2 regions of the Halomonas tibetensis genome follow, and region 2 is predicted to be linked to the other one. Evidence: predicted binding sites of a transcription regulator. Region 2 holds the regulator's gene; the other holds the start of a gene.
The links. Region 2 encodes FNR, which switches genes on or off when oxygen is low (the NO sensors DNR and NnrR bind a similar motif). Its sites were predicted from a motif close to TTGATNTANATCAA; they were not measured.
Positions count from the first base shown of each region.

Region 1: the regulator FNR is predicted to act here: its motif matches at 6,579-6,592, upstream of ubiT (ubiquinone anaerobic biosynthesis accessory factor UbiT).

Region 1 covers NZ_JBHRSQ010000009.1:237,758-245,585, reverse strand. The annotation lists gene ACFODV_RS07445 (globin) at 1-70, opposite strand, end outside; gene ubiU (ubiquinone anaerobic biosynthesis protein UbiU) at 270-1,265, shown strand; gene ACFODV_RS07435 (U32 family peptidase) at 1,276-2,196, shown strand; gene ACFODV_RS07430 (anaerobic ribonucleoside-triphosphate reductase activating protein) at 2,205-2,942, shown strand; gene ACFODV_RS07425 (ribonucleoside-diphosphate reductase) at 3,052-3,804, opposite strand; gene ACFODV_RS07420 (adenosylcobalamin-dependent ribonucleoside-diphosphate reductase) at 3,859-5,970, opposite strand; gene ubiT (ubiquinone anaerobic biosynthesis accessory factor UbiT) at 6,008-6,502, opposite strand; gene hemN (oxygen-independent coproporphyrinogen III oxidase) at 6,811-7,828, opposite strand, start outside.
Region 2 covers NZ_JBHRSQ010000007.1:248,907-256,734, forward strand. The annotation lists gene ttcA (tRNA 2-thiocytidine(32) synthetase TtcA) at 1-813, shown strand, start outside; gene fnr (fumarate/nitrate reduction transcriptional regulator Fnr) at 817-1,560, opposite strand; gene hemN (oxygen-independent coproporphyrinogen III oxidase) at 1,660-2,976, opposite strand; gene ACFODV_RS03980 (sulfite exporter TauE/SafE family protein) at 3,137-3,835, opposite strand; gene ccoS (cbb3-type cytochrome oxidase assembly protein CcoS) at 3,835-4,065, opposite strand; gene ACFODV_RS03990 (heavy metal translocating P-type ATPase) at 4,062-6,545, opposite strand; gene ACFODV_RS03995 (FixH family protein) at 6,577-7,098, opposite strand; gene ccoG (cytochrome c oxidase accessory protein CcoG) at 7,100-7,828, opposite strand, start outside.

The DNA.
Region 1 (7,828 bases), on a different contig from region 2:
ACGCCTGACCCTCGACCTCCCGGCTCAGTACCCGCGCGTAGCTCGCATCGAAGAGGTTTTCGATATCCATGACCACCTCGCGTGGTTGAGCGTGTCTGACCCAAGACTAGGCCAGACGCTGGCGCAGGGCCTTACCAAACGTCCATCGCATGGCCCCGACATGACCTGTATCTCGCCATTCACGAATCCCCCTCGCCATGACGCCAGTCAAATGGCCGCGGGGGATAGTCGACTAGCATGGTCGGGTTTTCATCGAGAGGAGGCTCACCATGGAGCTCGTCTGCCCCGCCGGCAACCTGCCCGCCCTGAAGCGCGCCGTGGACGAAGGAGCCGATGCGGTCTACTTCGGCTTCCAGAACACCACCAACGCTCGCCAGTTTGCCGGGCTCAACTTCACCGACAAGCGCGCACGTGAAGGCATCGACTATGCCCACTCCCGCGGCAAGCGGGTCTTCTGCGCCATCAACACCTACCCTCAGCCGGACGGCTGGGCCATGTGGACCCGCGCCGTGGATCAGGCCGCCGAACTTGGCGTCGACGCCCTGATCATGGCCGACATGGGGCTGCTCGACTACGCCGCCCGCCGTCACCCTGAACTCGCCCGCCACCTCTCGGTGCAGGGCTCGGCGACCAGCCACGAAGCTCTTCGCTTCTACCACAACCAGTTCGGCATCAAGCGCGCCGTGTTGCCCCGGGTGCTCTCCATTACCCAGGTGCGCGACCTAGCGAAACAGAGTCCGGTGGAGCTGGAGGTGTTCGCCTTCGGCAGCCTCTGCATCATGGCCGAGGGTCGCTGCTACCTCTCGTCGTATCTCACCGGCGAATCCCCCAACACCCGCGGCGTCTGCTCGCCGGCCGCCCATGTGCGCTGGGAGGAGACACCGGAGGGCCTGGAATCGCGCCTCAACGGCGTGCTCATCGACCGCTACGCCAAGGGCGAGAACGCCGGCTACCCCACCCTCTGCAAGGGGCGCTTCGAGGTCGGCGGCGAGACCTACCACGCCATCGAGGAGCCCACCAGCCTCAACACTCTGGAGCTGCTGCCGGAGCTCGCCGAACTGGGCATCAGCGCGGTGAAGATCGAGGGCCGTCAGCGCAGTCCGGCCTACGTGTCCAAGGTCGCCGGTATCTGGCGCCAGGCCCTGGACCGCCTGGAGCGGGCTCCCGGCCGCTTCCACGTCGAGCCCGCCTGGATGACCGGCCTCGGCGAGGTCTCCGAAGGCAGCACCACCACCCTGGGCGCCTACGAGCGCCGCTGGAAATAGGAGAGAGCCCATGTCTGCGAACCCCACGCTCCAGCTGTCGCTCGGCCCGGTGCTCTTCTACTGGACCCGCGAGCACTACGCCGACTTCTATCGCGAGGCCGCCGACTGGCCGGTCGATATCGTCCACCTAGGCGAGTCGGTCTGCTCGCGGCGCCGCGACATGAAGCTCGACGACTGGCTGGGACTAGGACGCGAGCTGACCCAAAGCGGCAAGCAGGTAGTGCTGTCCAGTCAGGCCCTGATCGAGTCCGAGGCCGATCTGCGCGATCTGCGCAAGCTATGCGACAACGGTGAGTTCCTGGTCGAGGCCAACGACCAGAGCGCCCTGCAGCGCCTCTCGGCGGCGGGACAACCCTTCGTGGCCGGCGCGTCGCTCAACCTCTACAACCCGGCCACACTCTCCGTACTGGCCCGCGTCGGCATGCAGCGCTGGCAGGCCCCGGTGGAGATGTCCAAGGGCGATCTGGCGAGACTGCTGGCCGACTGCCGCGATCAGGGGCTAGAGGCGGCCTGCGAAGTGTTTGCCTACGGCCACCTGCCGTTGGCCTGGTCGTCGCGCTGTTTCACCGCACGCCGCTATCAGAAGCCCAAGGACCGCTGTCAGTTCGTCTGCCAGAAGCACCCGGAGGGCCTCGCTTTGCGTACCCAGGAGGCGGACCAGGTGTTCACGCTCAACGGTATCCAGACCCTGTCTGGCGCCTGCCAGGATCTGCGCCATGAGCTGCCGAGCATGGCCGAGATGGGCGTCGGAATCGCCCGGCTGAGCCCGCGCCCCGAGGGCATGGCCGAGGTGGTGACCGCCTTCGATTCCGCCCGCCACGGTTTGCTTCCCGCCCTTGACCCGCTCGCCCTGGTCGAGGCCGAGATCTGCGACGGCTACTGGCACGGCCGGCCCGGCATGAACCATAGCCGAGTGTCCCTCCAGGGATAACCACTGCCATGATGCCGAGACTCCCCGCTTTCGAGGCCGAGGTTCGCCTACCCATCGCCGGCTTCGACGCCCGGGACGATCACGCCTTTCCAGGTAGACGCGCTGCAGTGGTTCATCTTCAGGGCTGCCCGCTGCAGTGCGGCTACTGCGAGACCGCAAGCCGCATGGGGCCGGCAAGGCGCGGTATGCCGGGGGAGTGGGATGCCATCGAAGCGCTGCTCGCCGCCCGGGGCGGCGAGATCGATGCCGTGGTGTTCAGCGGCGGCGAGCCCACCCTGCACGCTGACCTGCCGGCTGCGGCCGACGCCTGCCGGGCGCTGGGGCTGGCGGTGGGGTTGCACACCGCCGGCTCCTACCCGGAACGCCTGGAGGCGCTGCTGCCGCGGCTGGACTGGGTAGCGCTGGACACCAAGGGGCGCGGCGCCGACTTCGATCGCATCGCCGGGCGACGTGGCATCTGGCAGCGCCATGCCCGCAGCCTGTCGCTGCTGCTGGAAGGCAACGTCACTTTCGAGTGTCGTACCACGGTGCACTGGCGCGACTTCACCCTGGAGGCGCTGGAACAGCTGGCCATGACCCTGGCCGACTGCGGCGTGCGCCGCTACGCCATCCAACTGGCCCGCCTGGAGCACTGCCGCGACCCCGACTACTGCCGCCCGGTGGCCGACGCCCCGCCGCGGGAGGACCTGGAGACCCTAGTGCGCCGACTCAGGCGCCACTTCGAGTCCGTCGAGCTGCGCGGCTGACACAGTACCCTTGAAACAACACCGCCCCGAACCACTCTCGTGACCCGGGGCGGTGAACTATCGCCGGTTGTCGGTCAGCCTATCCGCACGTTTGTTGCGCGGGCTTTCGTTAACCGCACTTGGACCAGCCACAGCCGGCGTAGCAGGTGGGGCACCCGTCCATCATGATCAGCTCGCCGTTGCACTCCGGGCAGTGGCCCACCACGGTGGGGCCGTCACCCTTGGCGTGATCGGCATGCTGGGCCTTGCGCTCGGTCTGCTCGATCTCCTCCGCGGTGGGCGGATGCCACAGGTGGCCGCTGGCCTGACGCTGGGCGTAGCGGGCCACCAGCGCCTCCACCGGCACCTGGTTACCATCCTGGTCGAGGAAGCCGCGACGAAAGAGGATCTGCTGGATCGACCAGGCGATGGCCGCGACCTCGGAGTCGTGGAACATGGGCTTGCCCCAACGGTTCATGCCGCAGCGCACCAGGCCCTTGTCCCAGGCCACCTTGCGCAGGTCGGCCACCGCCTGGGTGACGTAGCCGCCACGAGCGGCCAGCGACAGGCTGCGCATGGTGGCGGTGATCCACTGGTGCTCGCTGGAGAGCTGGCCGGAGGGGAAGAAGAACTCCACCGGGCGCTCGACCACCACCCGCTTGCCCGCCAGCACGCCCTCCACGGGCATGAACGACACCAGCAGGTAGACCTTCTTGCGTCCCTCGGCGCCGACGTAGGAGATCTTCTCCGACACGGCTTCCAGGGTGCCTTCAGGGCGCGAGGGAATGCGCACCGTCAGCGGGTTCTCCTCGGGCAACGGCGGCTCTTCCACCGCCTTCTTGACGCTGTAGGAAACAATCTTGGACGTGATCTCGACGGCCATCAGGAGGCTCCTCCGATAAGTGGGTGATTGACGCTCAACGGCAGGTGGAACGGCTTACCACTTGCCATAGGTGCCTTCCTTCAGCGCGTCATAGAGGTTCGCCGCGTTGTGCTCTTCGCCGTCGTAGATGATCTTCTCGTCACCGGCCAGCTCCACGGTCTCGCCGTTCTCCAGTTCGAACACATAGGTGGTGTTCTTCAGGTCGTCCTCGCGAACCAGCACCCCCTGGAAAGCCTCCGGATTGAAGCGGAAGGTGGTGCAGCCCTTGAGCTGGCTCCGGTAGGCGTCCAGGTACAGATCCTTGAACTCCTCGAAGGGAAAATCGGTGGGCACGTTCACCGTCTTGGAAATCGCCGAATCGACCCAGGCCTGGGCGGCGGCCTGCACCGCCACGTGCTGCTTCGGGCTCACCGAATCGGCGGTGATGAAGTAGTCCGGCAGGTCGCTGTCCACGGCGGCAGGGGCGATGAAGTGGCGATAGGCCGCCAGCTCGAAGGAGACCACTTCCACCTGTTCCTTGGTCTTCTTGCCCGCCTGGATCACATTGCGGAAGTAGCGGTGCGAGAACGACGGCTCGATGCCGTTGGAGGCGTTGTTGCCCAGCGACAGCGAGATGGTGCCGGTGGGGGCAATGGAGCTGTGGTGGGTGAAGCGCGCGCCGTGCTCGGCGAGTTGGGCAACCAGCTCCGGCTCCAGCTCGGCGACCTTCTGCATGTAGCGGCTGTAGCGCGCATGCAGGATGCGGCCGGGCAGCTTATCGCCGATCTCGTAGCCGTCCTTCTTGAGTTCGGGCCGCTCGCGCATCATCTTCGGGGTGATCTCGAAGTCCTCCGCCAGCGCCGGGGCCATGCCCTTCTCGCGGGAAAGCTCCAGCGCCTGCTTCCAGCCCTCGATGGCCAGGTTGCGGCTCACCTCCTCGGTGAAGGCCAGCGACTCGGGCGAGCCGTAGGGAATCTTGAGCATGGTCATGGTCGAACCGAGGCCCAGGAAGCCCATCCCGTGGCGGCGCTTGGCCTCGATCTCGCGGCGCTGACCGGAAAGCGGCAGGCCGCTGATCTCCACCACGTTGTCGAGCATGCGGGTGAAGACCGCCACCACCTCGCGGTAGCGCTCCCAGTCGAAGCGCGGCTTCTTGCCGAAGGGGTCGATGACGAAGCGGGTCAGGTTGACCGAGCCCAGCAGGCAGGCGCCTTCCGGGGGCAGCGGCTGCTCGCCGCAGGGGTTGGTGGCGCGGATCTCCTCGCAGAACCAGTTGTTGTTCATCCGGTTGACCTGATCGATCAGGATGAAACCCGGCTCGGCGAAGTCGTAGGTGGAGCTCATGATGGTGTCCCAGAGCTCGCGGGCCTTGATCACCTCGACGATGCGACAGGCCACGCGCCCCTCGGCGTCGACGGTGTAGCCCTCTTCGACTACCGGCCAGTCGCGGTAGATCAGCTCGTTCTGCTCGACGTCGTCCTTCTCGCCGGCGTGCAGCGGGAACGCCAGCGGCCAGTCGGCGTCCTGCTTTACCGCCTCCATGAACTCGTCGGTGATCAGCAGGCTGAGGTTGAACTGGCGCAGGCGGCCCGCCTCGCGCTTGGCCTCGATGAACTGGCGCACGTCGGGATGGCCGACATCGAAGGTGCCCATCTGGGCACCACGGCGCCCACCGGCGGAAGCCACCGTGAAGCACATCTTGTCGTAGATATCCATGAACGCCAGGGGGCCGTTGGTGCCGGCACCGGCGCCGAACACGAAGGCGCCCTTGTGACGCAGGGTAGAAAAGTCATAGCCGATGCCGCAGCCCGCCTTGAGGGTCATGCCGGCATCCACCACGGAGTCGAGGATATCGTGCATGGAATCGCGAATGGTGCGCGACACCGTACAGTTGATCAGGCTCACCGCCGGTTTGAAGGCCTCGGCGCCAGCATTGGACATGATCCGCCCGGCGGGAATGGCGCCGTTCTCCAGCGCCCAGCGGAATTTCGGCAGCCACTCGTCGGCCTTGTCACCCTCCACCACGGCCAGGGCCCGGGCCACCCGCTCCCAGGTAGCGTCCACGTCCTTGTCCACGGGCTTGCCATGACGGTCCTTGAGGCGATACTTGGAGTCCCAGATATCGCGGGACGGCACCTGCAGAGGGACCTCGCTGGATGACTTCACGGCCTTGGTGGAAGTGCTCATGCGAATGACTCCGTAACATACGTTAATCGAAAAAAACTCAGGTCTTGCGTCTCGCCAGCCGCTCCAGGCGAACCAGCAGGTCACCGAAGGGGCCTTGTGCCAACCCCTCCTCGCAACTGTCGAGGAGGTTCTTGACCATCAGGCCCAGCTCGGTGTCGCCCTCGATCAGCAGCCGGCGCTGGAAGAACAGGGCATCGGGATCCTCACGGCGGGTGGCCAGGCAGAGAAACTCACGCCAGCCTCCGCGAATGGTGGCCTCGCCGGGCTGGGTACACACCCTCAGGCGCTCGTTCTCGAGGGTGAGGGTCAGCGTCATGCCCAGATCCTCGACGGCCAAGGTGATACGGCGCCCTGTCAGGGCGTCGAACTCTCCCTCGGCGAGGGGCTCGGCGAAGGTGCGGTTGAGCAGCGGTTCCACCAGGCGACGCTTGACACCGACCGGCACGCGCGGATCGACGGCGCGAATCAGGCGGGCGGGGGCGGGAAGACGCGGCAGGGCCTGTAACGGTAAAGGCAACAACGGCAGGGACATGACAGTTCTCCTGAGAATAACCATGCGGCCGAAGCCGGCGAACCGTTGATCCTATGCCGGTGTTCCCGGGGCTGCACTGACATGCATCATGTCGTCGGACAACCCTCGATCGCTCGCGGCCCGACTACCATATATAGACCATATCTCCTCGGCAAGCCCTATATCTGGTGCAGACGGGGAGCATCATGACCCATTTTCATTTGACACCGAAAGACGCCCGGCCTGGCCCGCCGCAATGCGAGAAAGCCGCTCGCGTCGATGACGGAGCAGCGTCCAATAGAGGCTTGCGGCGGTGCCGCGAGGGGTCCCTAGACGGTGCGGGAGTAGCGGCCCTGGCTCTTCGCCAGGTAGGCGTCGAAAGCCATGGCGGCGTTGCGCATCATCAGCCGACCGCGTGGCAGCACCTCGATTTCGCCCTCACGGATCACCAGCAGGCCGTCTGCGGCCATCTCCTCGAGCTCCTCGAGGACTTCGGCGAAGGTGTCGCGAAAAACGATACCGTGAGCGGCCTCGATAGTGGCGAAGTCGATATGGTTGTGGCACATCAAGGCGTTGATGACGTCGCGGCGCAGGCGATCGTCGTCGCTGAGCCGATAGCCGCGGAATACCGGAAGCTGGCCCTGTTCCAGACGATGCTGGTACTGAGCGGTCTCTTTGACGTTCTGGCTGTAGGTGTCGCCGACCTTGCCGATAGAGGTAATGCCCAGGCCGATCAAATCGCAGTCGGCGTGGGTGGAATAGCCCTGGAAATTGCGCTGCAGGGTGCCGTTCTCCCGGGCCAGGGCGAGCTCGTCGTCGGGCAGGGCAAAGTGGTCCATGCCGATATAGACGTATCCCGCCTCGGTGAGGCGCCGAATGGTCAGCTCGAGCAGCTCCAGCTTGCGCTCCGGCGGCGGCATGTCCTCGGGGCGGATCAACCGCTGAGCCTTGAACAGCTCCGGCAGGTGAGCGTAACTGTAGGTGGCGATGCGGTCCGGCGCCAGATCGATGATCTTGGAGAGGGTAGTGTCGAAGCTGGCCACGGTCTGCAGCGGCAGGCCGTAGATCAGGTCGACGCTCACCGACTGGAAGCCGGCATCCCGGGACGCCTGGACCAGCTCCACCACCTGCTCCTCGCTCTGAAGGCGGTTGACCGCCTTCTGCACCTCGCGGTCGAAGTCCTGCACGCCGAAACTGAGCCGGTTGAACCCCAGGGCGTGAAGCTCGTGGATCTGCTCCGGGGTTACGGTCCGCGGGTCCACCTCCAGGGAGAATTCGCGCTCGGCGGCCTGGGCGAAGTGGAAGGCCTCGTCCAGCGAAGCCATCAACTCGCCGAGCTGGGCGTTG
Region 2 (7,828 bases):
GAGTTTGACAAGCTGAAGAAGCGCCTTCGGCGCCAGACGGGCAATGCGATCATCGACTACGGGATGATCCATGAGGGCGATCGCGTGATGGTGTGCCTGTCCGGTGGCAAGGACAGCTATACGATGCTGTCGATCCTGCGCAGCCTGCAGCGCAACGCCCCGATCGATTTCTCGCTGGTGGCGGTTAACCTCGACCAGAAGCAGCCGGGTTTTCCCGAGCACGTGTTACCGGAGTACCTGGCGTCCATCGGCGTCGAGTATCGCATCCTCGAGCGTGATACCTACTCGGTGGTCAAGGAGAAGACTCCAGAGGGCAGGACCACCTGCGCACTCTGCTCGAGGCTGCGACGCGGCTCTCTATATGGTTTTGCGGAAGAGATCGGCGCCACCAAGGTTGCCCTGGGTCACCATCGCGAAGATATCCTCGAGACGCTGTTCCTCAATCTGTTTTTCGCTGGCAGCCTCAAGGCTATGCCACCCAAGCTGCTTGCCGACGATGGCAAGAACATTCTGATCCGCCCGCTGGCCTATTGCCGGGAGGCCGATATCGCCGAGTATGCGCGGCTGATGGAATTTCCAATCATTCCCTGCAATCTTTGCGGCTCCCAGCCCAACCTTCAACGTCAGGTGGTCAAGGAAATGCTCGCCGATTGGGAAGGTAAACACCCCGGCCGTCTGGAGAGCATGTTCAAGGCGGTAACCAATGTGGCCCCGTCGCAGCTTGCCGACCGCGAGCTGTTCGACTTCGCCGGGCTGGAAGAGAAGCAGGCGCGAGTGTTGGCCAGCAGGATCGATCTCCTCAACGAGTCGTAAGCGCTATTTTGCCCCTTCTTCCTCGGCAACCAGAATAAGGGATTCCAGATCGAGGATGTGTACTTCGCGGCCAGAGACCTCAACTAGGCCCTGGCTCTGGAACCGACCGAGAATTCGACTGACGGTCTCCACGGCCAGTCCCAGATAGTTGCCGATGTCGGCCCGCGACATGGAGAGGCGGAAGCTGTAGGGGGAGTAACCGCGTCGGCGAAAACGGTCGGAAAGTCCCGCGAAGAAGCTGGCGAGTCGCTGGTCGGCGGTCTTGCGTGACAGCAGGCGCATCATGCGGCGGTCTGCGCGCAACTCCTTGCTCATGCTCTTGTAGAGCTGGCCGCGTAGCTCGGGCAGAGACTCCGATAGCTGATCCAGCCGGTCGAAGGGAATCTCGCAGACGGTGGTGGTTTCCAGCGCTATCACTGTTCCGGGGTAGTGGTCCTCGTCGATGCCGTCCAGGCCCGCCAGCTCGCTGGGCAGATAGAAGTTGGTGAGCTGGTCGTCGCCGCTACCCTCGGTGGTCACTTGTTTAAGGCTGCCCGAACGTACCGCATAGACGCTGGTGAACGGGCTGTCCTGGCGAAAGAGAGTCTCGCCCTTCTTGAGAGGTGCGCGCCGACGAATGATGGCGTCGAACTGATCCATGTCCTGAATTTCGAGTGCCAGTGGCAGGCACAGCGAGCTCAGACTGCAGGTCTGGCAGCGAGTTTCATGCAGCACGGAGCGCCGCCGTCCGGTCAGGCTATCAGGCATGGCCGCCTTCTCCTTGATCGTGATCATGGCGGACAGTATGGAGGATTCTACGGGCAGGGCAAACCACCTCCAAGGAGGTAGGTCAGTAAGACCGACGGCTCACGACATCGGTGAGGCCCGGGAGGCGAAGACGTCGAGGAGGCGGGCCAGGGAACAGACTCCCTCGGGTGTCACCCTCAGGCACTCGCCGCGGCGCTCCAGCAGCCCCGCCTGGCAGAGCGGGGTCAGGCGCTGCAGGGCATGGGCCATGGCCTCGGCGGCGTCGCGCCCGTGGGCCTTCGACAGCGCGGTGAGGTCCAGCTCATGCCGGCAGGCGAGCGATTCTATGGCGTCGCGTCGCATGCGCTGGGTGGCGTCCAGTCGGTGGCCGACCTCCGCGGGCAATCTGCTTGCGTCCAGCGCAGTTTCATAGTCGGTCAGGGTCATGGCGTTGCGGGTAATGGTGTCGCCGACCCGACTGATGGCGGCGACGCCGAGACCGATCTGATCAACTGGAGGGTAGGGGGTGTAGCCCTGCAGGTCCCGCGCCAGGCGGCCCTCTTCCAGGGCCAGCGCCAGGCTGTCATCCGCGCGGGCAAACTGACCGAGCCCGAGAGGCACATAGCCGGCAGCGGCGAGTCGGTCGCGTGCCTCTCTCATGATCGCCAGCTGGGCCGCCGCTTCGGGCAGATCCTTTGTGTGGATTTCGCGCTGGGGTCGGTAGCGCCGAGGCAGGTGGGCGTAGCGGCGCAGGGTAATGCGTGCCGGCGCCATGGCGATCACCTGATCCAGCGTCTCGCCGAAACCCTCGGGCGTCTGCAGCGGCAGGCCCACGATCAGGTCCAGGTTGAGCGAGTGGAAACCAAGGCGCTCGGCCTCGTCCACCAGCGACTCGGTCAGTACTCGAGGCTGAATCCGGTTAATCGCCTTTTGCACCCGCGGGTCAAGCTCCTGAACACCCAAGCTCAGGCGGTTGAAGCCCAATGCCTGAAGGTGGCGCAGGGTGAAGACATTGGCTTCGCGGGGGTCAATCTCGATGCTGAAATCGCGCTCACGGGCGTTGGAGAGCCCGAAGCGAGCATCGAGACGGTCGAAGAGGTCGCCCATCTGGTTCAGTGACAGGAAGGCGGGTGCGCCACCCCCCCAATGCAGGCGCTGTACGGGAGGATGGGCATTCAGCAGGCGGCTGATCAGCACCATTTCACGGTCTAGGCGTGTCAGGTAAGGTTCCGCCTGACGGTTGTCCCGAGAAGGTACCCTCAGGGAGGCACAAAAACGACAGGCCTGCCGGCAGAAGGGCAGGTGAACGTGAATCGCCAGCGGTGCCCCGGCGGGATGCTCGGTCAGCGCCCGTGTTAATGCAGCCGGACCATACCCCGAGGTGAGGCGATCGGGAGAGGTGAGGTAGTGAGATCCGTCGTGGTTATGGAACGGCATCGAGGACCTGCTTCCGGCAGCCGATGATAGCCCGGCGCGATTATTGCGTTTCGCCTGCACGGGCATGACGCTGCTCCCGGCTGTGGATGTAATCACATGCTAGGGCGGCTTGGCGTGTATGACGTTGAGCTGTGTCAATCTGGCGTGGAATAGTCTCGAATTACCCCTGGCTCTGAGTAGGGAGCATCAGCCACAGCTGCCACAGGGCGAAAGCGATGATCGACATTGCCGCCAGTGTGCGTGTGGCGGGATGGCGGATCAGTCCGCCCAGTTGGCGGGCTGCTAGCCCTGTGGCGAGCAGTGCCGGCAGGGTGCCGAGGCCAAAGGCACCCATCAGCGCCGCCCCCCTGAGCGGGTCGGCGCTGGCCAGACTCCAGGCCAGCATCGAGTAGACCAGCCCGCAGGGCAGCCAGCCCCACACGGCTCCCAGCGCGATCGCCTGAGGGATCCTCACCACGGGCATCAGCTTCCGACCCACCGGCTCCAGGTGCCGCCACAGGCGTTTACCGACCGCCTCGACCCTGAGCAGCCCTTTCCACCAGTCGGCGATGTAGAGCGCCATCAGGATCAGCATCAGCGCGGCGAAGCCCTGCAGGGCAGTCCGCATGCCGGGGGTAAGAGTGAGCAGGGTGCCGAGTGCGGCCACCAGGGCACCTGCCAGCATGTAGCTGACGATGCGTCCCAGGTTGTAACCCAGCAGCAGGCCAGTCAGGCGTGAGGGTGAGCGCATGCTGGGGGGCACCGCAAAGGTCAGTGCGCTCATGATGCCGCCGCACATGCCGATGCAGTGGGCGCCGCCGAGCAAGCCGAACACGAAGGCCGCCAGCAGCGGCGGCAGGCCAAGCCCGGTGGGATCCATCAGCCGGGCTCATCGGGGTCAGAACGCTGCGCCTTGGCACGCTCGCGTGCGTCGCGGCGGCGCTGGCGCTCGTCGGCGGGCAGGTCGTTCTCGTCCTCGTCGAAGAGGATGCGGTGGGCGGGGCCCTCGAGGTCGTCGAACTGGTCGTTCTTGACCGCCCAGAAGAAGGCCCAGACGGCCAGGCCCAGCAGAATCAGCGACAGCGGGATCAGTAGATAGAGAATGCTCATGGGGTCACCCGGCTGGGTTCAGGGGAGGGCAGCGGTGCCGTCGTGTCGGGCATGGCGCGGCTGCGGAAACGGTTGAGGCGCAGGGCGTTGCCCACCACCACCATGGAACTGCCCGCCATACCCATGGCCGCCAGCCAAGGCGGGACCAGGCCCACGGCGGCAAGGGGCATGGCGGTAAAGTTGTAGCACACCGACCAGATCATGTTCTGGCGCATCACCCGGCGGGTGGCGCGGCTGATCTCGACCGCCTCGACGATGCGTGACAGGCGCGGGCTCAGCAGGATGGCATCGGCGCTGGTGCGGGCCAAGTCGGTGGCGCCGTTCATGGCGATGGCAACGTCGGCGCCGGCTAGCACCGGCACATCGTTGATGCCGTCGCCGACCATGGCGACCTTCTCGCCGGCCGTCTGGCTCTCGCGGATACGCGCGAGCTTGTCCTCGGGGCTGGCGCCGCCGCACCAGGTGGGAATGTCCAGCCGCCGGGCGAGATCACCCGCCGCGCCGGGAGTATCGCCGGAGAGCAGCTCCACTTCCAGCCCCAGGGCCTTCAGCGCCGCGACGGTGTCGGCGGCGTCTTCGCGCACTCGGTCCTGCAGAGCGAACCAGGCCCTCGGCTCGCCCTCCTCGGAGAGCAGCAGCCATTGGCCGTCACCGGGCGCCTCCAGTGCATGCTTCGACGCGGCGAAGTCAGGCTTGCCGAGCCGCCAGAGGCGACCCTCAAGGGTGCCCTCAAGCCCCTGACCGGTCCGGCTGACCACTTCGGAGGCGCGCACCGTGGCCAGCCGATAGGGATGAAAGGCGCGGGCGATAGGGTGTTCGGAGCGTGCCTCAAGGGCGGCGGCCAGAGTGCGGGCGTGTTCGGCGTCGAGCTCACCCAGCGGTCGGCTCTCTACCAGCGTCATCTGGCCGCTGGTCAGGGTGCCGGTCTTGTCGAGAATCACCCGGTCGAGCTGGGAGAGCGACTCGATGGCGTCGGCGCGGGTCACCAGCACTCCGCGGCGACGCAGCTGGCCGTGGCCGGCGGTGAGCGCCGTCGGGGTGGCCAGGGCCAGGGCGCAAGGACAGGTGACCACCAGCACTGAGAGCATGATCCAGGGCATCCGCGCGGGGTCGATGAACCACCAGGTGATCGTTACCACCACGGTGACCACCAGCAGGCGCAACACGAAGAGATGCGCCATGCGCGCCGCCATCTGGGCCAGGCGTGGACGGCTGGCGAAGGCGCGGTCGGTGAGGTCGACGATGGCGGCCACTCGAGCGTCGCGCCCGGCGTGGGTTACCCGTACGATCAGCGGGCTCTCGATGTTCTGGCTGCCACCGGTGACGGTCTCGCCGAGGCGTCGGGTGACCGGCAGGTACTCGCCGGTAAGCATGGATTCGTCGAGGCTCGACTCGCCGTCCTCGATCACGCCGTCGGCTGGCACGCCATGGCCGGGCTTCACCAGCACCCGGTCGCCGGCGGCCAGCTCGCTGGCCGGCAGAATGCGCTCCTCGCCCTCCTCGGTGAGGCGAATCGCCGAGAGCGGCAGGGCGCCGGCCATGGCGTTGCCACTGTGGCCGCTGCGTCGCCGGGCACGAGACTCGACGTAGCGCCCGAACAGCAGAAAGAAGGTGAACATCGCCGCCGAGTCGAAGTAGATCTCGCCCTTGCCGGTTATCACCGCATAGCCGCTGGCGGTATAAGCGAAGCCGATGGCCAGGGAGACCGGCACGTCCATGCCCAGCACCCGGGTGCGCAGGTCGCGCACGGCATTGCGGAAGAAGGGCATCGCCGAGAAGAACACCACCGGGGTGGTCAGGGCGAAGGAGAGCCAGTGGAAGAGGGCGTAAAAGTCCTCGCCGATGCCCTCGGGGCCGGCCACGTAGATGGGGATGGAGAACATCATCACCTGGGCCATGCCCACCGCGGCGATGATCAGCCGGCGCACGTTCATGCGCTCCTCATGCTGCAGGCGCGCCTGGGCCTCGTCGGGCTCGTAGGGCTGGGCCTGGTAGCCGATGGCGGCCATCTCGGCGAGGATGCGCGACAGCTTGACCGTTTCGGGGTCCCAGCTCACCCGCACCCGATGGTGGGTGAGGTTGACGGCGCTGGAGTCGATCCCCGCCAGGGCGTTCAAGCGGTGCTCGATCAACCAGGCGCAGGCGGCGCAGGTGATGCCGTCCACCGCCAGGGTGGCGTGCACCCGATCGCTGTCGGCCTCGGGGTGGACGAACTGGTGCTGCAGGCCCGGGTCGTCGAATACCGACCAGGTCTCGGCACGCACGGATTCCCGCTCATCGGGGCGTTCCGGCAGCTCGGTGCGGAAGCGATAGTAGCTCTCCAGTCCACCGTCGACGATGGCTTGTGCCACCGCCTCACAGCCGGGGCAGCAGAGCGGCTGGCGGGTGTCGTCCATGGTGATCGACCAGGGAGCGCCCCGGGGGACTCGGCTGCCGCAGTGGAAGCATCCCGCCGAGTCGTCGGCAACGTCCTCACTCATGGGCTCAGGGTTTCCTACCCGCTCAGGCATGTCAGGAGTCGTTGGCGGGCGCCGCGCGCCCCGGGGTCAGGCGCACGGCATCCTCATCCGGAAAGCGGCCCTCACCCACCAGCCGCCACTCGGGTTCATCGACCTGGGGCTGCAGTTGCAGATACCAGCGATAGCGCAGGTTGTCAGGTGCCTGGCCCAGGTAACGGCCGTCGCGAACGTGCTCGAGGGTAATCTCGATATCGCGATCATCCCGGGTGGGGAAGATCAGCTCGAAATCGAGTTTCTCGGGGTAGTGGTCGCCCTCCAGGTCCAGCACCACGTCGCTGGTCAGGGGGTCGATACGCACGCTTGCTGCGATCCCCAGCTCGGCGGCGCGCTCCTGTTTGGCCAGCACCATGTTAATGGCACGGCCGTGCTCGTAGTAGTCCTCCTGTACCATACCGTCGGCACTGCGGATCGCCAGAAAGGCGAAGGTGGAGCTGACGCTGATCGAGAGCATCAGCAGCCCGATCAGAAACCAGGGCCAGAACTGCTTGTACCAGGGAGTCACAGGGTGGGACATGTCATCTCCGGATGTCGCCGATGAAGCGGATCTCGCGTTCCAGCGTGATGTTCGAGTCCTCATCGGCCTCGATGCGTAGGGTAATGGGGTGGCTAGGGCGCTCGATTACCGACGGGTCAACGGTGATGGAAATCACGTTGCTGCGGCTGTCTCCAGCGGGCACCGTGATACGGTCAGTGTCCAGGACCAATCCCGGCAGGCCGGAAGCCTCCAGGCGATAGACATGGTCCTCGCTGTCCAGGTTGCGTACCGTCAACACGTAGATGTTGCTTAGGCGGCCATCGCGGGTGAGCTGGTAAAGTTCGGTGCGCTCGCGTTCCACATCGAACCCCAACGGGGTGCGATCGGTCACTGCCCAGGCGAACACGCCTATCATGACAATCAATGCCGCCAGGTAGCCCATCAGACGTGGACGCACGATGTGGGTTGGCTTGCCTTCCAGGGCGTTCTCGGTGGTATAGCGAACCAGACCGCGAGGGTAACCCATCTTGTCCATCACGCTGTCGCAGGCATCGATACAGGCCGCGCAGGTGATGCATTCGTACTGCAGGCCGTCTCGGATATCAATGCCGGTGGGGCAGACCTGTACGCAGAGGTCGCAATCGATGCAGTCGCCGTAGCCCGCCTCTCTGGCCTCGGTGTGGCTGAGGCTCTTCTTGCGGGCGCCACGGGGCTCCCCGCGTTCCGTGTCATAAGAGACAATCAGGGTGTCGCGGTCAAACATCACCGA